DNA from 2 places in the Actinoplanes sp. G11-F43 genome. Region 2 is predicted to be linked to the other one. Evidence: riboswitches for the same ligand, from Rfam matches in the RefSeq annotation. Region 2 holds a riboswitch; the other holds the start of a gene.

Region 1 (4,412 bases), on a different contig from region 2:
ACGCCGGGGCCGCCGCCACCGTGCGGGATGCAGAACGTCTTGTGCAGGTTGAGGTGTGACACGTCCGCCCCGAACTTGCCCGGCCGCGCGTAGCCGACCAGGGCGTTCAGGTTGGCGCCGTCCACATACACCTGGCCGCCGGCCTCGTGCACCTTGGCGCACAGGTCGGCGATCGAGGTCTCGTACACCCCATGGGTCGACGGGTAGGTCACCATGATCGCGGACAGCGCGTCCCGGTGCTTGTCGATCTTGGCGTCCAGGTCGGCCAGGTCGATGTTGCCGTCGGCGTCACAGGCGACCACGACGACCCGCATGCCGGCCATCACCGCGCTGGCGGCGTTGGTGCCGTGCGCCGACGACGGGATCAGGCAGACGTCGCGGTGCTCGTCGCCACGCGACCGGTGGTAGCCGCGGATGGCGAGCAGACCGGCCAGCTCACCCTGCGAGCCGGCGTTCGGCTGCACGCTGACCGCGTCGTACCCGGTGATCTCGGCGAGCCAGCCCTCCAGCTGGGCGACCAGATCCTCGTACCCCCGGGTCTGCGACGACGGAGCGAAGGGGTGGATGTTGGCGAACTCCGGCCAGGTGACCGCCTCCATCTCGGTGGTGGCGTTCAGCTTCATCGTGCACGAACCCAGCGGGATCATGCCGCGGTCCAGCGCGTAGTCCCGGTCGGAGAGCTTGCGCAGGTAGCGCAGCATGCTCGTCTCGGAGTGGTGGGTGTTGAACACCGGGTGCGTCAGGTAGTCGCTGGTCCGGGCCAGGTCCTCGGGGATGACCCGCGGGCCGGCGTCCTTCACCGGCGCGCCGAAGGCCTCCAGCACCGCCGCGACATGCGCGTCGGTGGTGGTCTCGTCGGTCGACACCGAGATGTGGTCGGCGTCGACGACACGCAGGTCGATCCCGGCCGACGCGGCGGTGGCGGCGATCGTGGCCGCCCGGCCCGGCACCCGGACCGTCACCGTGTCGAAGAAGGCCGGGGTGACCACCTCCAGCCGCGCGGCGGTCAGCCCGGCCGCGATCACCCGGGCCTTGCGGTGGGTGCGCAGCGCGATCTCCCGCAGGCCGGCCGGGCCGTGGTACACCGCGTACATGCTGGCCATCACGGCGAGCAGCACCTGGGCGGTGCAGATGTTGCTGGTCGCCTTCTCCCGGCGGATGTGCTGCTCGCGGGTCTGGAGGGCGAGACGGTAGGCCCGGTCGCCGTCGGCGTCCTTGGACACCCCGACCAGCCGGCCGGGCAGCGACCGCTCCAGGCCGGCACGGACCGCGAGGTAACCGGCGTGCGGGCCGCCGAAGCCGAGCGGCACCCCGAAACGCTGGGTGGTGCCGGCCGCGATGTCCACGCCGATCTCGCCGGGCGCCCGCAGCAGGAGCAGGGCCAGCAGGTCGGCGGCGGCGGTGACCAGGGCGCCCTTGGCGTGGGCGGCCTCGACAAGGGCCGTGTGGTCCCGGACGGTGCCCGAAGCGCCCGGGTACTGCACGTGCAGGCCGAAGTAGTCTTCGGGAAGATCGCCGCCGTCGAGATCCACCAACTGGACGTCGATGCCGAGCGGTTCGGCACGGGTGCGCAGCACCGACAGCGTCTGCGGGAAGGTGTCGGCGTCCACCGCGTACACGCTGCTCTTGCTCTTGGACGCGCGCCGCGCGAGGGTCATCGCCTCGGCGACCGCGGTGGCCTCGTCGAGCATCGAGGCGTTGGCGGTGGTGAGCCCGGTCAGGTCGGTGACCATGGTCTGGAAGTTGAGCAGCGCCTCCAGGCGGCCCTGGCTGATCTCCGGCTGGTACGGCGTGTACGCCGTGTACCACGCGGGGTTCTCCAGGACGTTGCGCTTGATCACCGCGGGGGTGATGGTGTTGTAGTAGCCGAGACCGATCATCGGGGTGGCGAGCACGTTGCGGCCGGCGATCGCGCGCAGCTCGGCGATCGTCTCCTCCTCGGAGGCGCCGGCCGGCAGGTCGAGGACACCGTCGAAGCGGATGCTGGCCGGGATGGCGGCATCCATCAGCTGACCGACCGACCCGTACCCGATGGTCTTGAGCATCTGGGTCTGCTCGTCGTTGTCCGGGCCGATGTGGCGTGCGACGAACGGGGACGTCATGGGCGACTCCAAGCGTGAGAAGGTCGGCAAACAGACCTCCCCCTCTGTCATACCCCGAATGCGGGCACTTCAGAGCGCCTGCCCGGTACGGTTCCTTTGCCTGAGAGGTTCCGGGGAGGAATTGCCCCTTCGGCGCCCTGTCGACAGGGTCTCTCCCGCACGGGTGTTGTCGGCAATCACAACGTACCAGCGCGCACCGACATGATCGGGAGTCCTAGGGTGTGCCTGTGACGTACTTCCCTGCCGCCGACCGCTACGCCGAAATGATCTACCGGCGTGCTGGTCGCAGCGGTCTCAAGCTCCCCGCCATCAGCCTGGGCCTCTGGCACAACTTCGGTGACGCCCGGCCCGGCGACCGTCAGGCCGACATCGTGCGCCGCGCGTTCGATCTCGGGGTAACCCACTTCGACCTGGCCAACAATTACGGGCCGCCGCCCGGCAGCGCCGAGACCAACTTCGGCCGGATCCTGAAGGCGGACTTCCAGCACCACCGCGACGAGATGATCATCTCGACGAAGGCCGGTTACACGATGTGGGACGGCCCGTACGGCGACTGGGGTTCCCGCAAGTACCTGGTGTCGTCGCTGGACCAGTCGCTCAAGCGGATGGACCTCGACTACGTCGACGTGTTCTACCACCACCGGCCCGACCCGGAGACCCCGCTCGAGGAGACGATGTCGGCGCTGGACGCGATCGTCCGCTCCGGCAAGGCCCTCTACGTGGGCATCAGCAACTACAAGAGCGAGCAGGCCGCCGAGGCCGCCCGGATCCTGCGGGAGCTGGGCACGCCGCTGCTGATCCACCAGCCGTCCTACTCGATGCTGAACCGGTGGATCGAGCACGACAACCTGCTCGACACCCTGGAGACCGCCGGCGCCGGCTGCATCGCGTTCAGCCCGCTCCAGCAGGGCCTGCTCACCGACCGCTACCTCGGTGGCATCCCGGCGGATTCGCGGATCCGGACCAGCGTGTTCCTCAACGAGAGCGCCCTGGACCAGAAGACGCTGAACCGGCTGCACACGCTCAACGACGTCGCCAAGCGGCGCGGCCAGTCCCTGGCCCAGCTGGCGCTGGCCTGGGCGCTGCGCGACGAGCGGATGACCAGCCTGATCATCGGCGCGTCCAGCGTCGGGCAGCTGGAGAACAACGTGGCCGCGCTGAAGAACCTCAAGCTCGACCAGAGTGAGCTGGACGAAATCGACGCGACGGTGCTGGCGAGGTAGCCGTACCCTCCCGGGTCATGACCGACCTCGTCGAACGGCACACCGCCCTGGCGGTCGTGGTCGGCTCCCGCGCCTATGGACTCCACGGGCCCGGGTCCGACCACGACCGGCGGGGTGTCTTCGTGGCGCCGACCCGCTCGTTCTGGTCCCTGGACAAGCCGCCGACCCACTTGGACGGGCCGGCCGAGGAGCAGTTCTCCTGGGAGATCGAGCGGTTCTGCGTGCTGGCGGCGCAGGCGAACCCGACCGTGCTGGAGGTGCTGTGGTCCGATCTCGTCGAGACGGTCACCGCCGACGGGGAGCTGCTGCGGGCCACCAGGCGGGCGTTCCTGTCCCGGCGGGTCGCGGACACCTACGGGTCGTACGCCCGTGACCAGCTCGCCAAGGTGGCGTCCCGGCGCGAGCGGACCGGCGAGGTCAACCACAAGCAGGCCATGCACATGATCCGCCTGCTGATGGCCGGTGCCCACGTGCTGCGCACCGCGGAGGTCCTGGTCGACGTGTCGAATCTTCGAGATCAATTGCTTGCGGTACGCCGCGGCGAGGTCCCCTGGCCGGAGGTGACGGAGTGGGCCGGCCGTCTGCAGGACGACCTCGCCGCGGCGGCGGCCACCACCGTGCTGCCCGAGCACCCGGATCGGGCCGCGGTGGACGCGATGCTGGTGGCCGTACGGGAAAGGAACCTGAAGTGACCACCGTAGTGCCGGAGTGGGCCGCCGACGCCGCCACCGCCCTGCCGTATCCCCTGCTCTTCGCCACGGTGAGCGGCGCCCACCTGTACGGTTTCGCCTCCCGCGACTCCGACCTGGACCTGCGGGCCGCCCATGTGCTGCCGCCGGCCGAGGTGGTCGGCCTGCGCACCGGCCCCGACACCCTGGAACAGTCCGGCGTCCGCGACGGCGTCGAACTCGACATCGTCAGCCACGACCTGCTGAAGTTCGCGAAACTGCTGAACAGCCGCAACGGGTACGTCCTGGAACAGCTGCTGTCCCCGCTGGTGGTGGTGACCACCGACGTGCACCGCGAGCTGACATCCCTGGCCCCCGGCCTGATCACCAGCAACCACGCCCACCACTACCTGGGGTTC
Region 2 (4,412 bases):
GTCGAGCAGGCTGTCGGTGTCGGAGAACTCGGCGTGCCGTGACGGGCTCACGCAGTCCACGCCCCGCGGGATGCCCCGGGTCTCGGCGATCTCCGCGGACACCTTCGCCCCGGGCAGCAGTCCACCGAGGCTCGGCTTGGCGCCCTGGCTGAGCTTGATCTCCAGGGCCCGCACCGGCGCCGACGCCACCGCGTCCTTGAGCCGCCGCAGGTCGAAGCGGCCCTGCTCGTCACGGCACCCGAAGTAGGAGGTGCCGATCTGGAAGATCAACTGCCCACCCATCCGATGGTACGGCGACAGCGCGCCCTCCCCGGTGTTGTGCAGGCACCCGGCCAGCTCGGCGCCACGGTTCAGCGCCTCGATCGCCTTGCCGGAGAGCGAACCGAAGCTCATCCCGGAGATGTTGACGACCGAGTCGGGGCGGAACGCCTTGACCCGCCGGCGTGCCCCACCGAGCACCTTCGCGCACGGGACGTCCGCCTCCAGCCCGGCCGCCGGGTGCGATCGGGGCACGGCGCGGCCGAACGTACGGTGCTTGATGATCGGGTAGCCGGCGGTGTACTCGATGTCGTTGTCCGTACCGAAGCCGAAGTAGTTGTTCTCCTTCTTCGCCGAGGCGTAGACCCATCGGCGCTGGTCACGGGTGAACGGCCGTTCCTCGTCGTTGCCGGCCACCACGTACTGCCGCAGCTCCGGCCCGATCGCCTCGATCAGGTAGCGGCCGTGCCCGAGCACCGGGAAGTTGCGCAACAGGGCATGGTCACGCTGGAACAGATCCCGCACGGCCACCGCCGCGACGGCCGACACCGCGGCGGCAGCGGCCGCCCGAACACCTCGACTCATGCCCCGGATGTGCCCCGTGGCCCGGAACCCAACCCTCACGGACCGGTGAGCAGGTCCTCCCGCGGCGGCGTCCACGGCGCCGGGAGCATCGGGCACTCGTCGCGTCCCGGGCCCACCTCGACCTCGGCCATCCCCAGCCCCGGCTCGCGGTCGTAGCGCAGGTCGCCGGCCACCCAGCCGTCGCCCCGCGGGATCGCCCACGGCGCGCGGGCGAACTGCAGCAGCGCGCCGACGGCACAGTACTCGGAGGCGAGCGCCGCCAGCCGCCCGGCCGGGACGGTGACCTCGCCGGCCCAGACGATCTCCTGGTCCGGGGCCGCCGCGACCGGGCTCAGCGCAACGGTCGTCGCCCCGCTCGTCGGGTACAGCCCGGCGCACCGCGCGGCCGGAATCCAGCCCGGCGCCAGCGAATGAAAAGCCCGTCGCACGGTGTACGTGTCCGTGGTCCGCCGAATCGCCAGCACCTCGCGGCAGACCGGGTCGGCCGGCATCGGGGTGAGCACGACGTCGAGCGTGCGCTCCGCCGGGAACCGGTCCGCCAGCAGTGCCTCGATCCGGTTCTCGGCGGTCCGGGCGGTGATCACGAACGTCGCGGTGAGGCCCAGCCAGACGGCGATCCCGGCGGACAGCGCGACCCGTGCCGGCGCGAACCGGCTGAGCGCGGCGAGCCCGGCGGTCTGCACGGTGAGCAACGCCGCGAACGAGGCCGGCACGAAGCCGGTGAACCAGCTCAGCCCGATCCCGGCGGTGAGGACGAGACCGATCAACACCTTTGCGGTACGCCCGGGCAGCACGAACAGCAGCGCCGCCGAGCAGGCCCAGAGCAGGGGCTCGACGATGAAGACCGAATCGCCGTAGTACCAGCGGTCGTCGAGCGGCCAGAACGGGTGCACACCGTAACTGTTGGTGAAGTCGAGCCCGATGTGCAGCAGTGGCGCCAGGATCGACAACCCGGCCAGGAACCCGATCTCGGCCCGCCCCGGCCGCACCTCACGAAACCGCCACCACAGCATCGCCACACCGAAGATCACTATCGACAGCCCGAACGCGCCGAGCACGGTGTGCGTGTGCCCGCGGTGGTGCAGCAGGTAGTCCAGGGTGCTCCCGGCCCAGCCGGTGTAGATCACATCGGCGTCCGGGAGGTTGCCGCCGACCGCCATGACGGTGATCGCGATGCCGCGCCGGGCCCGGTCGCTGAGGATCGCGGACGGCGGAACGGTCCGGTGCACCGCCTCACCGACCAGGACGCTGATCAGCGTGTGCGTCAGGTTGTCCATAGGGATCACGAGCATAACCACCCCACGTCGGTACGAGGGGAGAGTCCGGCAGCCGGGTGTGTCCGGATCCGGCTTTCGTGGGTGGCCCTCGGCGGGGGCACCGGGTAGGGTCCGGGGACACAATCGAAGAAGCCGTGACGACCGTCGCGGGAGAGTCCCCGCCGGCACCGGTGGGGCGCCGAAGGAGCAACTTCTCCCTCAGAATCTCTCAGGCCCACGTACCGCAACGGTCAGGCGACTCTGGAAAGCCAGCCCTCGGAGGCTGCGCCCAAGGTGCAAACCGCGACGCGGTGAAGCTCTCAGGCACCCATGACAGAGCGGGGGAGGCCCACCTCGCTAAGGAGCCTCCCTGCCATGGCCGTGTCCGTTTTCGATCTGTTCTCCATCGGTATCGGCCCGTCCAGCTCACACACCGTCGGGCCGATGCGCGCGGCGGCCCTGTTCGCCGCCCGCCTGCCCAAGGACCGGGTGGGCACCGTCCGGGCCGAGTTGTTCGGTTCGCTGGGCGCCACCGGTCACGGGCACGGCACCCCGCGCGCGGTGCTGCTCGGGTTGATGGGCGAGAACCCGGAGACCGTCGACACGAGCCTGGATCCGCAGGTCGACGATTTCACCGTCGACATGGTGCTGCACCGTCGCCGGTCACTGCCCGAACACCCCAACGGCATGATCTTCACGGCGTTCGGTGACGACGGCGCCGAGTTGCTGCGCAAGACCTATTTCTCGGTCGGCGGCGGGTTCGTCACCGGCGACGTCACCGCGTCGGCGGTACGCCCGAAGCAGCCACCCGTGCCCTACCCGTTCCTCTCCGGTGACGAGCTGCTGGAGTCGACCCGCTCCACCGGCCTGTCGATCTCCCGCCTGATGCTGGCCAACGAATCGGCCCGGCGCGCGGAGGCCGAGGTCGGAGACGGGCTGCTCGGGATCTGGCGGGTGATGAGCGACTGCATCGACGCCGGGCTGGACGCGGAGGGCGTACTCCCGGGTGCTCTGAAGGTCCGCCGCCGGGCCGCCGCGATCGCCCGGCAGCTGCGGGCCGCGGGCGACCCGGCCGCACACGCCATGGAGTGGCTGACCGTCTACGCGATGGCGGTGAACGAGCAGAACGCGGCCGGCGGCCGGGTGGTGACCGCCCCGACGAACGGCGCGGCCGGCATCATTCCGGCGGTGCTGCGGTACTACCTGGACTTCGTGCCCGGCGCGTCACCCGACGGCGTGGTCCGGTTCCTGCTGGCGGCGGGCGCGATCGGCCTGCTGTTCAAGGAGAACGCCAGCATCTCCGGCGCGGAGGTGGGCTGCCAGGGCGAGGTGGGTTCGGCGTGCGCGATGGCGGCGGCCGGGCTGGCCGAGGTGCTGGGCGGCACTCCGGAGCAGGTGGAGAACGCGGCCGAGATCGGCATGGAACACAACCTGGGCCTGACCTGCGATCCGGTCGGCGGCCTGGTGCAGATCCCGTGTATCGAGCGCAACGGGATGGCCGCGGTCAAGGCGGTCACCGCGGCCCGGATGGCGCTGCGCGGCGACGGCCGCCACCACGTCTCCCTCGACAAGGTCATCAAGACCATGAAGGAGACGGGTGCCGACATGAAGATCAAGTACAAGGAGACGTCACGAGGCGGCCTCGCCGTCAACGTGATCGAGTGCTGACGGTCAGGTCACATGCTGCACCGGAGTCCGATCACGGCGCTGGGCCGATGTGACGGCACCGGCCCAGCCGAACCCCCACGGCTCGCCGGCCGGAAAGGTGTCGCATGGCGGAGCGGCCCGGCACGGGCCGGACCGCTGTGGTGCCGGCCGCCTGACGGGCTTGTGCCCCCGGGCGGATGAACCCGGGGGCACAAGCAGGGGTCAGGCCGGTTCGAAACCGGCGATGTGCAGGGTGAAGGCCCGCAGCGAGCCGGTGTCGGCGCTGGCGCTGTCGGTGACCTTGAGGGTCCAGGGGCCGTCCGCCGACGACGCCCGCAGGGTCGACAGTGCGACGTCCGGCCGCCAGGTGCCGGTGAACGGTGCGTTCGCCGCCGTCACCGACGAGAACGGGGCCGCCGCGCCGTCGTCGAACACCACCTGGCACAGGTTGTTGCCGCCTCCGCCGTCGCGGGCGAACAGGGTGGCCGCCCGGCCGTCGGGTGCGGTCAGCGTGGCGACCAGGTCGCCGGCCCACGAGTGGTCGAGGCCGACGGTGGTGGCGCCGGTGGCGGTGGAGCATTCGGTGCCGTCGATGGAGAGGGTGAGTGATGACGCGTATCCGACACCGCTGACGTCGACCGTGGCCGTCGCCCCGGCCGGGTCGTT

Evidence for each region. A riboswitch is a leader RNA that binds a small molecule or an ion and turns the genes downstream of it on or off. The one in region 2 is predicted to bind glycine.
Region 1: linked by a shared signal. The riboswitch ahead of gcvP (aminomethyl-transferring glycine dehydrogenase) and the one ahead of ACQ0O7_RS15425 (L-serine ammonia-lyase) in region 2 are both predicted to bind glycine.

What each region holds. Positions count from the first base shown of each region.
Region 1 covers NZ_JBNZCE010000012.1:167,079-171,490, forward strand. The annotation lists gene gcvP (aminomethyl-transferring glycine dehydrogenase) at 1-2,102, opposite strand, end outside; glycine riboswitch at 2,181-2,270, opposite strand; gene mgrA (L-glyceraldehyde 3-phosphate reductase) at 2,324-3,325, shown strand; gene ACQ0O7_RS13790 (nucleotidyltransferase domain-containing protein) at 3,343-4,017, shown strand; gene ACQ0O7_RS13795 (nucleotidyltransferase domain-containing protein) at 4,014-4,412, shown strand, end outside.
Region 2 covers NZ_JBNZCE010000014.1:24,713-29,124, forward strand. The annotation lists gene ACQ0O7_RS15415 (glutamate synthase-related protein) at 1-843, opposite strand, end outside; gene ACQ0O7_RS15420 (metal-dependent hydrolase) at 879-2,120, opposite strand; glycine riboswitch at 2,258-2,354, shown strand; glycine riboswitch at 2,355-2,446, shown strand; gene ACQ0O7_RS15425 (L-serine ammonia-lyase) at 2,475-3,767, shown strand; gene ACQ0O7_RS15430 (S8 family serine peptidase) at 3,969-4,412, opposite strand, start outside.